Regions from separate parts of the Oceanibaculum indicum P24 genome, predicted to be linked through region 2. Evidence: predicted binding sites of a transcription regulator. Region 2 holds the regulator's gene; the other holds the start of a gene.

Region 1 (5,763 bases), on a different contig from region 2:
GCTACTACGAAGAGGGCAAAAGCTATCTGACGATCGCGCTGGGTTGCACTGGCGGCCGGCACCGGTCGGTCTATGTCGCCGAGAGGCTGGCGGCATGGCTGCGCGAGGCGGGGCAGCAGGTGATCCTGGTGCATCGTGACATGGAAAAGTGGGAGAGCCGCCAGAAGAGCGGCCTTTCGACGGGTGAGGCACAAACAAGCGAAAAGGAAAGCCCATGATTGGCATGGTGCTCGTGACACACGGCCGGCTGGCCGTCGAATTCATCGCCGCGCTGGAACATGTGGTCGGCAAGCAGCAGCAGGTGGCCGCTGTCTGCATCGGGCCGGATGACGACATGGAGCAGCGCCGGCAGGAGATCCTCGACAAGGTCGGCGAGGTCGATGGCGGGTCCGGCGTGGTGGTGCTGACCGACATGTTCGGCGGCACGCCGTCTAACCTCGCCATCTCGATCATCGACAAGGCGCGGATCGAGGTGATCGCCGGCGTGAACCTGCCGATGCTGATCAAGCTGGCCAGCGTGCGCGGCACGGAAAACCTGGCCAAGGCCGTGGAAAGCGCGCAGGAGGCGGGCTGCAAGTACATCAATGTCGCCTCCAAGCTGCTGGCCGGGGAAATTTCGTGAGTGCAGACGAGGCGCTGCACCGCAGCGTGACCATCGTGAACAAGCGCGGTCTGCACGCCCGCGCCGCCGCCAAATTCGTGAAGCTGAGCGAGACCTTCGACGCCGATATCCGCGTCGCCAAGGGCGGGGTGGAAGTGTCGGGCCTGTCGATCATGGGGCTGATGATGCTGGCCGCCGCGCCGGGCTGCAGCATCGCGATCACCACCAGCGGCCCGGATGCCGCCACGGCGATGGCGGCGCTCGAACAACTCGTCGCCGACAAGTTCGGCGAGGAGTAACGTTTTCATAACCATATAAAGATATCTTTATCCTTGCTGCGACGCCGGGCCTCTGCTATAGCCCGGCGCGACAGCGTATTTTCGACGATCCGCCTTTTCAGGAGACAGCCGCGATGGGTTCCTTCACCGACTATAAAGTCGCCGATATCAAGCTGGCCGATTGGGGCCGCCGCGAGATCAACATCGCCGAGACCGAGATGCCCGGCCTGATGGCGCTGCGCGAGGAATACGGCAACGCCAAGCCGCTGGCTGGTGCCCGCATCGTCGGCTGCCTGCACATGACGATCCAGACCGCCGTGCTGATCGAGACGCTGACCCATCTGGGCGCCTCCATTCGCTGGTCGTCCTGCAACATCTATTCGACCCAGGATCAGGCTGCTGCGGCCATCGCCGCGGCCGGCATCCCGGTCTTTGCCTGGAAGGGCGAGACCGAGGAGGAGTTCTGGTGGTGCATCGAGCAGACCGTGAAGGGCCCGGATGGCTGGACCCCGAACATGATCCTCGACGATGGCGGCGACCTGACCGTGCTGATGCACGACAAGTATCCCGAGATGCTGAAGGACGTGCGCGGCCTGTCGGAGGAGACCACGACCGGCGTGCATCGCCTGTACGAGATGCAGAAGAAGGGCACGCTGAAGGTTCCGGCTATCAACGTGAATGACAGCGTCACCAAGTCGAAGTTCGACAACCTCTATGGCTGCCGCGAGAGCCTGGTGGACGGCATCCGCCGCGCCACCGACGTGATGATGTCGGGCAAGGTTGCCGTGGTCTGCGGCTATGGCGATGTCGGCAAGGGCTCGGCCGCCAGCCTGCGCAATGCCGGCGCCCGCGTGATGGTCACCGAGATCGACCCGATCTGCGCCCTGCAGGCGGCGATGGAAGGCTATCAGGTCGTGACGATGGAGGATGCCGCCCCGCAGGCCGACATCTTCGTCACCGCGACCGGCAACAAGGACGTCATCACGCTGGACCATATGCGCCAGATGAAGGACCGGGCCATCGTCTGCAATATCGGCCATTTCGACACCGAGATTCAGATCGGCGCCCTGTCCAACTACAAGTGGGAAGAGGTGAAGCCGCAGGTCGATGAGGTGGTCTTCCCCGATGGCAAGCGGCTGATCGTGCTGTCCAAGGGACGGCTCGTGAATCTGGGCAATGCCACGGGCCATCCCAGCTTCGTGATGAGTGCCTCCTTCACCAACCAGGTGCTGGCGCAGCTGGAGCTGTGGAAGAACCACGCGAACTACGAGCGCAAGGTCTATGTGCTGCCGAAGCACCTGGACGAGAAGGTGGCCGCGCTGCACCTCGCCAAGGTTGGCGCGAAGCTGACCAAGCTGAGTGCCGATCAGGCCGCCTATATCGGCGTCGAGGACAAGGGTCCGTTCAAGCCGGACCAGTATCGCTACTGATCCTGGCGCAGGGGACAAAGGAGGGCCGGCTCACAGCCGGCCCTTCGTCTTTTGGGCATCAGTGCAGGCTGAGGCTCACATTGGCGTGGCGCAGCGAGCCTGGCGTGATGAGCCTGGCCGATCCGACCGTGACCGAGTGCAGCTTGCCGTCCAGATTGCCCTGCCAGAAATCCAGGAAGCGCCGCAGCACCGGGTAGGAGGGGGCCATGTCATATTCCTGCCAGATGAAGCTTTGCAGCAGCCCCGGATGGTCGGGCAGGTGATACAGGATCTCGGCGGTGGTCAGGCGGTAGCCATCAAGCTGTCGGATCAGTCCGCTCATCGGCAAAAGTCTCCCGTGTCGCTGGAAAAGTTTGCGGAAAAATTTGCGTCCCTGTCGTTTTTCTGTAACTGTGCCGCCGGCTTGTGGCGTCGGCAATAAAAATGTTGTAAATCAATAACTTGTTAGCAGGCCGCCGAGAGTGCTAACAGTTCCGGGCCCCACCCACGAAGCGCCTGCGCAGAATCCGCACCGACTCATTCCATTGCGCGCCTTGACAGGGAAAATTCACTTTCCTATGTGTCTGGCACTCATCGGGGGAGAGTGCTAACGGGGCCTGTGTGCCCGGTTCCTTCCCTCCGGGAGCTGCAAATTCAGTCATTTCCACGCGGCACCAATGCCCGCGTGTCATTGAGGAGGGCTACCCATATGAAGTTTCGGCCTCTGCACGATCGCGTGCTGGTCCGTCGGCTGGAGTCCGAGGAGAAGACCGCCGGCGGTATCATCATTCCGGACACCGCCAAGGAAAAGCCGATGGAAGGCGAAGTGATCGCCGTCGGCCCGGGCGCCAAGAATGAGCAGGGTGTCGTCAGCCCGCTGGATGTGAAGGCGGGTGACCGCGTGCTGTTCGGCAAGTGGTCCGGCACCGAGGTGAAGGTCGACGGCCAGGAGCTGTTGATCATGAAGGAAAGCGACATCATGGGCGTCATCGAAGGCGCCGCGAAGGGCAAGAAGGCCGCCTGAGGCGCCTCTCCCGGTCGCTTAATCCAACCCAATTGAAGGAAGACATACATGGCTGCCAAGGAAGTTAAGTTCAGCAGCGAAGCCCGCACCAAGATGCTGCGCGGCGTCGATATTCTGGCTGACGCGGTGAAGGTCACGCTGGGTCCGAAGGGCCGCAACGTCGTGATCGAGAAGTCGTTCGGTGCGCCGCGCATCACCAAGGACGGCGTCTCCGTCGCCAAGGAGATCGAGCTGTCGGACAAGTTCGAGAACATGGGCGCCCAGATGGTGCGCGAAGTGGCCTCGAAGACCAACGACGTCGCCGGTGACGGCACCACCACCGCCACCGTGCTGGCCCAGGCCATCGTGCGTGAGGGCAACAAGTCGGTTGCCGCCGGCATGAACCCGATGGACCTGAAGCGCGGCATCGACCTCGCCGTCGCCGCCGTCGTCGAGGACCTGAAGAAGCGCTCCAAGAAGATCGCCACCTCCGCCGAGGTTGCCCAGGTCGGCACCATCTCGGCCAATGGCGAGCGCGAGATCGGCGAGATGATCGCCAAGGCGATGGAGAAGGTCGGCAACGAGGGTGTGATCACCGTCGAAGAGGCGAAGAGCCTGGAGACCGAGCTGGAAGTCGTCGAGGGCATGCAGTTCGACCGTGGCTACCTGTCGCCGTACTTCGTCACCAACGCCGACAAGATGAACGCCGAGCTGGAGAGCCCGTTCATCCTGCTGCACGAGAAGAAGCTGTCCAGCCTGCAGCCGATGCTGCCGGTGCTGGAGGCTGTCGTGCAGTCCGGCAAGCCGCTGCTGATCATCGCCGAGGATGTCGAGGGCGAGGCCCTGGCCACCCTGGTGGTGAACAAGCTGCGCGGTGGCCTGAAGGTCGCGGCGGTGAAGGCGCCGGGCTTCGGCGATCGCCGCAAGGCCATGCTGGAGGACATCGCCATCCTGACCGGTGGCCAGGTCATCTCCGAAGACATCGGCATCAAGCTTGAGACCGTCTCGCTCGAAATGCTGGGCAAGGCCAAGCGCGTGCTGATCACCAAGGAAGAGACTACCATCGTCGATGGTGCCGGCAAGAAGAAGGACATCGAGGGCCGCGTCACGCAGATCCGCGCGCAGATCGAGGAGACCTCCTCGGACTACGACCGCGAGAAGCTGCAGGAGCGTCTGGCGAAGCTGGCTGGCGGCGTTGCCGTCATCCGCGTCGGCGGTGCCTCCGAGGTCGAGGTGAAGGAGCGCAAGGACCGCGTCGACGACGCGATGCATGCGACCCGTGCCGCTGTCGAAGAAGGCGTGGTTCCGGGCGGCGGTGTCGCCCTGCTGCACGCGCTTAAGGTGCTCGACAAGGTGAAGCCGGGCAATGACGACCAGCGCGTCGGTGTGGACATCGTGCGCCGCGCGATCCAGGCCCCGGCCAAGCAGATCGCCGCGAACGCCGGCATGGACGGCGGCGTGGTTGTCGGCAAGCTGCTGGAATCGACCGACTCCAGCTGGGGCTTCGACGCCCAGACCGGTGAGTACAAGGACCTGGTGAAGGCCGGCATCATCGACCCGACCAAGGTCGTGCGTACCGCCCTGCAGGATGCGGCCTCGGTCGCCTCGCTGCTCATCACCACCGAGGCGATGGTCGCCGACAAGCCGGAGAAGAAGGCCCCGGCCGGCGCTCCGGACATGGGTGGCATGGGTGGCATGGGCGGCATGGACTTCTAAGTCCGGCCTTTTCCAAGCCCAAAAGACAAGAACCCCGGCAGCTTCGGCTGCCGGGGTTTTTCTTTGCACCAGGGAACAGGCGCGTACCTTTTGCGCGTGTACTGTTCAGCCTCACGGCTCTGTGCTTTAGTATATTTCAGATTGCACATGGAATGGACGAAAGGGGCTGACAATAACGTTATCCCGCCGCTTGCGGCGGGGCAGAACAGCGCCAGGCAATGAAAAGACGCACGCGGCACCCGGATAACCGGGGCTGGCGATGCGATAATAGCGATAGGGAGGGCGCCATAAATGAAAGCAAGACAGATCCCGGACTCTCCGGGAGAACCAGAGGAATCGCCGGGCTTCCTGCTGTGGCAGCTGGCCAATGCCTGGCAGCGGCAGATGCGGATCGTGCTCGCGCCGCTCGGCCTCACTTATGTGCAGGCAATGCTGCTGACCGCGCTGCTGCGGTTGGAGCAGCGTGAAGCCATCACCGGCATGCCGATCACCCAGGGCGACCTCGCCCGGTTCTGCCAAGCGGATGCCACCATGACATCGCAGGTGCTGCGCACGCTGGAGGCGAAAGGCCTGCTGGAACGCAGCCGGGGGGCCGATGCCCGCGCCCGTCTGCCGCGCCTGACACTGGCCGGCCGGTCGCTGGCGGAGCGCGCGCTGCCACTGGCCGAGACGGTTGATCGGGAGTTTTTCGACCTGCCGAAGCAGGGGCGCAAGACGGTCCCGAACGACAGCGCACTGATGGTCGATCTGCGGACG
Region 2 (5,763 bases):
TGACGCAGATGGAAGGGCGTGCCCTCCTCGATGGTCAGCTGATAGGCCGAGATATGGCCGACCGCATGGGACAGCGCCTGACGCAGCTCCGCCTCCCAGCCCGCGACCGTCTGGCCGGGCCGGGCATAGATCAGATCGAAACTGAAACGATCGAACAGGCTGGCGGCGATATCGACCGCCGCCAGCGCCTCGCGCGCCGAATGCTCGCGGCCGAGGAATTTCAGGTCGGCATCGTTTAGCGCCTGCACACCGAGCGAGACGCGGTTCACCCCGGCGCTACGGAAGCCCGCCAGCAGCGCCGCCTCCACCGAGGTCGGGTTGGCCTCCAGCGTGATCTCCACGCCAGCATCCAGGCGCCAGCGCCGGCCGATATGCTCGATGACAGAAGCCGCCGTCGCCGGCTCCATCAGCGAAGGGGTGCCGCCGCCGAAGAAGACCGAGGTGACGGTCCGGCCCGGGGTGCGGTCGGCATAATGGTCGATCTCACGCAGCAAGGCGGCCCGCCAGCGCGCATGGTCGATGCTCGCCGAGACGTGAGAATTGAAGTCGCAATAGGGGCATTTCGACCGGCAGAACGGCCAGTGGACATAGACCGCCAGAGTGTCCGGCGCCGTCATGTCTCAGTCCTTGAAGCAGGCCTCGACCAGCTGCCGGAACGCCGCCGCCCGGTGGCTGGTCGCGTGCTTCTCGTCCGGGTCGATCTCGCCATAGGTCAAGGCTTCCCCTGCCGGGCGGAACATCGGATCGTAGCCGAAGCCCTTGTCCCCGCGTGGCGGCCAGACCAGATCGCCCGCGACCGTGCCCTCGAAAATCTCCACATGCCCATCCGGCCAGGCCAGCGCCAGCGCGCAGACGAAGCGGGCCGACCGGTCCGTCTTGCCGGCGAGCGCCTCCTCGACCTTTTGCATGGCGTGGCCGAAATCCTTCGACGGGCCGGCCCAGCGCGCCGAATAGATGCCGGGATCGCCATTCAGCGCGGTGACCGCAAGGCCGGAATCGTCGGCCAGCGCCGGCAGGCCGGAGGCTTCCGCCGAATGCCTTGCCTTCAGCTCCGCATTGGCGCGGAAGGTCATGCCGGTCTCCTCCGGCTCGGAGATGCCAAGGTCGCCGGCGGAGACCACCTCGACCGAGAAGGGGCGCAGCAGATCGCCGATCTCCCGCACCTTGCCGGGATTGTGGCTCGCGATGACCAGCTTTTTCTCTGCAAACCGGCGCGCCATGACGCTAAAGCCCCAGCGCCTTGCGCTGCAGGATCGCCAGCTCGCCGATGCCCTTGTTGGCGAGGCCCAGCAGCTCGCCCAGCTGCGCCTGGCTGAACGGCGCGCCCTCGGCGGTGCCCTGCACCTCCACGATGCCGCCGGTGCCGGTCAGCACGAAATTGGCATCGGCATCGCAGTCGGAATCCTCGGCATAGTCGAGGTCCAGCACCGGCTGGCCCTTGTAGATACCGCAGGAGATCGCCCCCACCGAATCGGTGAAGGGCAGCGCCTTGACCATGCCCAGCTTCAGCAGATGCTGGCAGGCCTGATGCAACGCCACATAGGCGCCGGTAATCGCCGCCGTGCGGGTGCCGCCATCGGCCTGCAGCACGTCGCAATCCACCTTGATGGTGATCTCGCCCAGCTTTTCCAGATCGACGATGGCGCGCAGCGAGCGGCCGATCAGCCGCTGGATTTCCTGGGTGCGGCCACTCTGCTTGCCCTTCGCCGCCTCGCGGTCGGTGCGGGTGTGGGTGGAACGCGGCAACATGCCGTATTCCGCCGTCACCCAGCCCTTGCCGGAATTGCGCAGGAAGGGCGGCACCCGGTCCTCGATGGATGCGGCGCACAGCACATGCGTGTCGCCGAACCGGGCAAGGCAGGAGCCTTCGGCGTACTTGCTGGCGCCCGGTTCCAGGGTAACGGCGCGCATCTGGTCCGGCGCGCGGCCCGAAGGTCGCATGGTATCCTCCATGGGGATGGCTGGTTCGCATTTCGGCGCGCAAGCTAGCCCCCTGCGCGCGCTGCGTCGAGGACACATTGACGCTGTGCCAGGGCGTACCTAGATTCGGAAGGCTTCGAACAACCCGAAAGCAAATGGATTTGTACGGAATTTCAACGCCTTCACCGATGTCAGCCGTCACCAAGCTGAATGAGAGGTCGCGGGAGATATTCCGCCTTATCGTCGATGCCTATATGGAAACCGGCGAACCGGTCGGCTCGCGCACCCTGTCGCGCCGGCTCGATCTGGCGCTGTCGCCGGCGACGATCCGCAATGTGATGTCCGACCTGGAAGAGGCCGGGCTACTGTTCGCGCCCCACACCTCGGCAGGCCGGCTGCCGACCGAGGCCGGCCTGCGCATGTTCGTGAACGGGCTGCTGGAGGTTGGCCGGCTGACCGAGAATGAGCGCACCGCCATCGAGGCGAAATGCGCCGCCCTCGGCCGCTCCTATGGCGATGTGCTGGAACAGGCGACCACCACCCTGTCGGGCCTGGCGAACTGCGCAGGCCTCGTCATGGCGCCGAAGCAGGATGACCGGCTGAAGCATATGGAGTTCGTCAGCCTGGGGCCGAACCGGGCGCTGGTCGTCATGGTGTCCGACAATGGCATGGTCGAGAACCGCGTGATCGAGCTGCCCGCCGGCCTGCCGCCCTCGGCACTGATGGAGGCTGGCAATTACGTGAATGCCCGTCTGAACGGCCGCACCATCGAGGAGGCCAAGCTGTTCATCCAGCACGAGCTGGAACAGCACCGCGCCCAGCTGGATGCGCTGTCGCAGAAGGTGGTGGAGGCCGGGCTGGCGACCTGGACCGGCGGCGACGATGCCGGCTATCTGATCGTGCGCGGCCAGGCCCGCCTGCTGGAGGATGTGACCGCGCTGGAGGATCTGGAGCGTATCCGCACCCTGTTCCAGACGCTGGAAACCAAAGAGAGCCTGATGCGCCTCCTGGAAGCCACCAACAAGGGCGAGGGGGTGCAGATTTTCATCGGGTCCGAGAACGAGCTGTTCGGCCTGGCCGGCTGCTCGATGATCGTCGCCCCCTATGCCAACAGCCGCGAGCAGGTGCTGGGCGCCATCGGCGTCATCGGCCCGACCCGCATGAACTATGCCCGCATCATCCCGATGGTCGATTACACGGCCAAGATCATCGGCCGCATGATAGGGTAAATGAACCCGACGACAGACCGAAGAACCGGAAGCTAGCAGCAAGCCATGACCCAGAATACCAAGCCGCAGAACGATGCCTCAGACACCCAGGAACCGGAGGTGACCGCCCCCGAGACCGCTTCTGGCACCGAGTCGCCGGAGACGCTGGACGAGGTCGGCGTCGGCGAGGAAGCGGAGTCGATGGACATCGACGACGCCACCCGCGCGCTGGCCCAGGAGCTGGCGGATACCCGCGACAAGCTGCTGCGTGCCGTCGCCGAGACCGAGAATGTGCGCAAGCGTGCAGAGCGCGACCGCGAGCAGGACCGCAAGTTCGGCATCGCCAATTTCGCCGGGGACGTGGCCGGCGTGGCCGACGATCTGCGCCGCGCCCTTTCTTCCGTGCCGGCCGAGGCCGCGCACGAGCCTGCCGTGAAGGCACTGATGGAAGGCGTGGAGATGACCGAGCGCACCCTGCTGGCGGCGCTGGAGAAACACGGCGTGCGCCGGGTGGCGCCGGAGCCGGGCGATCCCTTCGACTACAACTACCATCAGGCGATGTTCGAGGTGGAGAACAGCGGCCACCCGGCCGGCACCGTCGTGCAGTTGCTGCAGCCGGGCTATGTCATCCATGATCGGCTGCTGAAGGCCGCCATGGTCGGCGTCGCCAAGGGCGAGGCGAAGGCAGCCGGGCGCGTCGATACCTCGGCCTGAGCCTAATTTCCCATCGGCGACAGACTCTCCGCCGCCGGGTCATGCGCCCGGTGACTGCGACGCGCCTTGTCGTGATCGGCCACCGCATAGCAATAGGCACAGCCATGCGGGCAGGTGTCATAGGCGCCGATATCCCGCGATTCGGCGCACAGGCAGCCCGGCCGGTTACCCTTCGTGCGGGCGGTGATATCCCGCCCCGCGACATCCGACAGGCGCGCGGCATCAATGCAGGCGGCGGGCGACACTCCCGCCGTCAGCCGGTCGGGCTGAGCACACAGGGTCAGGCGCATGCCAGCGCCCTGGGCAATCTCCGCCAGATCGGCCAGCAAGGCGGCGGACTGGTCCGGGTCCGGCACCTGCCAGGCAAGACCGGTGCGCTGGGTCATGCGGTCCAGATTGCGCGCCGTCTTGCGGTAGGGCGAGAGGATAGAGACCACCGCCTCGTCCACCGTGCCGGCCAGCGCTGTGGCCATCCGGCAGAAATTGGCACGGTGCCAGTCGGCATCCATTCCACCCGCAAACAGGATGGGGTCATAGCGCCAGACCACCGAACGCCTGCCATAGGTTGCCGCCAGCGTGCGCATCTGCGCGATGGCGCCCTCGGCAGGCAGCGTGGCGCGTTCCAGCGCGCGGCCATAGCCGGTGGCGGTGTACTGTACGATGAAGGGCATGCCGCACGCCTGTACCTCTTCCAGCGCTGGCAGGAAGGGGCCGGCATTGCGCGTCCAGAACACGAAGCCGTCCACCGCCTCCGCCGTCAGCGCCACCCGGTAGGGCTTTCCGCCATAGGGGCTGGCGACCAGGCAATAGCCGGCACGCAGGCGCATCCGGAACCAGTCGCCATGGAAGGCCGGGATGTCGGTTCGGTAGCTCGCAGAGACGATCATGTGCCTTTTTGCCGTTTTTCGTGCCCGAATTGGCGGATTTTCACCGTTGCAGCACCAAGTTTCGCTGCCTATATACCCTTGCAGTTCCGTCAGGTCAGCTTAACCCCATCCCAATAGGGGGCTCCGACCGGTGCCTTGACGGGCCGAGTGAGCCCTGCTGAAGAAAGGAAATAGAGCATGTCCAAAGTTATCGGCATTGACCTTGGTACGACCAATTCCTGCGTCGCCGTGATGGAAGGCGGCAATGCCCGCGTCATCGAGAACGCGGAAGGTATGCGCACCACGCCGTCGATGGTCGCCTTCACCGAGAGCGGCGAGCGCCTTGTCGGCCTGCCGGCGAAGCGCCAGGCCGTGACCAATCCGGAAAACACCCTGTTCGCGATCAAGCGCCTTGTCGGCCGCCGGATCGACGACCCGATGGTGGAGAAGGACAAGGGCCTCGTCCCCTACAAGATCGTGAAGGCGGACAATGGCGATGCCTGGGTCGAGAGCCGTGACAAGAAGTACAGCCCCAGCGAGGTCAGCGCCTTCATCCTGCAGAAGATGAAGGAAACCGCGGAGAACCATCTGGGCGAAAAGGTCACCCAGGCGGTCATCACCGTGCCGGCCTACTTCAACGACGCCCAGCGCCAGGCCACCAAGGACGCCGGCAAGATCGCCGGGCTGGAAGTGCTGCGCATCATCAACGAGCCGACCGCTGCCGCGCTGGCCTATGGTCTGGAGAAGAAGGGCAGCGGCATCGTCGCGGTCTATGACCTTGGCGGCGGCACCTTCGACGTGTCGATCCTGGAGATCGGCGACGGCGTGTTCGAGGTGAAGTCCACCAACGGCGACACCTTCCTGGGTGGCGAGGATTTCGACAGCCGGGTCATCCAGTACCTGGCCGACGAGTTCAAGAAGGAATCCGGCATCGACCTGCGCGGCGACAAGATGGCGCTGCAGCGCCTGAAGGAAGCCGCCGAGAAGGCGAAGATCGAGCTGTCCAGCACGACCGAGACCGAGATCAACCTGCCCTTCATCACCGCCGACCAGTC

The links. Region 2 encodes HrcA, which represses chaperone genes, less so after heat shock. Its sites were predicted from a motif close to GTTAGCACTCNCCNNNGGNGAGTGCTAAC; they were not measured.
Region 1: the regulator HrcA is predicted to act here: its motif matches at 2,872-2,900, upstream of groES (co-chaperone GroES).

What each region holds. Positions count from the first base shown of each region.
Region 1 covers NZ_AMRL01000038.1:13,246-19,008, forward strand. The annotation lists gene rapZ (RNase adapter RapZ) at 1-218, shown strand, start outside; gene P24_RS17890 (PTS sugar transporter subunit IIA) at 215-622, shown strand; gene P24_RS17895 (HPr family phosphocarrier protein) at 619-900, shown strand; gene ahcY (adenosylhomocysteinase) at 1,014-2,309, shown strand; gene P24_RS17905 (usg protein) at 2,368-2,631, opposite strand; gene groES (co-chaperone GroES) at 2,998-3,312, shown strand; gene groL (chaperonin GroEL) at 3,361-5,007, shown strand; gene P24_RS17920 (MarR family winged helix-turn-helix transcriptional regulator) at 5,299-5,763, shown strand, end outside.
Region 2 covers NZ_AMRL01000002.1:131,164-136,926, forward strand. The annotation lists gene hemW (radical SAM family heme chaperone HemW) at 1-617, opposite strand, end outside; gene rdgB (RdgB/HAM1 family non-canonical purine NTP pyrophosphatase) at 621-1,220, opposite strand; gene rph (ribonuclease PH) at 1,225-1,941, opposite strand; gene hrcA (heat-inducible transcriptional repressor HrcA) at 2,109-3,149, shown strand; gene grpE (nucleotide exchange factor GrpE) at 3,195-3,842, shown strand; gene P24_RS02500 (DUF1848 domain-containing protein) at 3,845-4,729, opposite strand; gene dnaK (molecular chaperone DnaK) at 4,907-5,763, shown strand, end outside.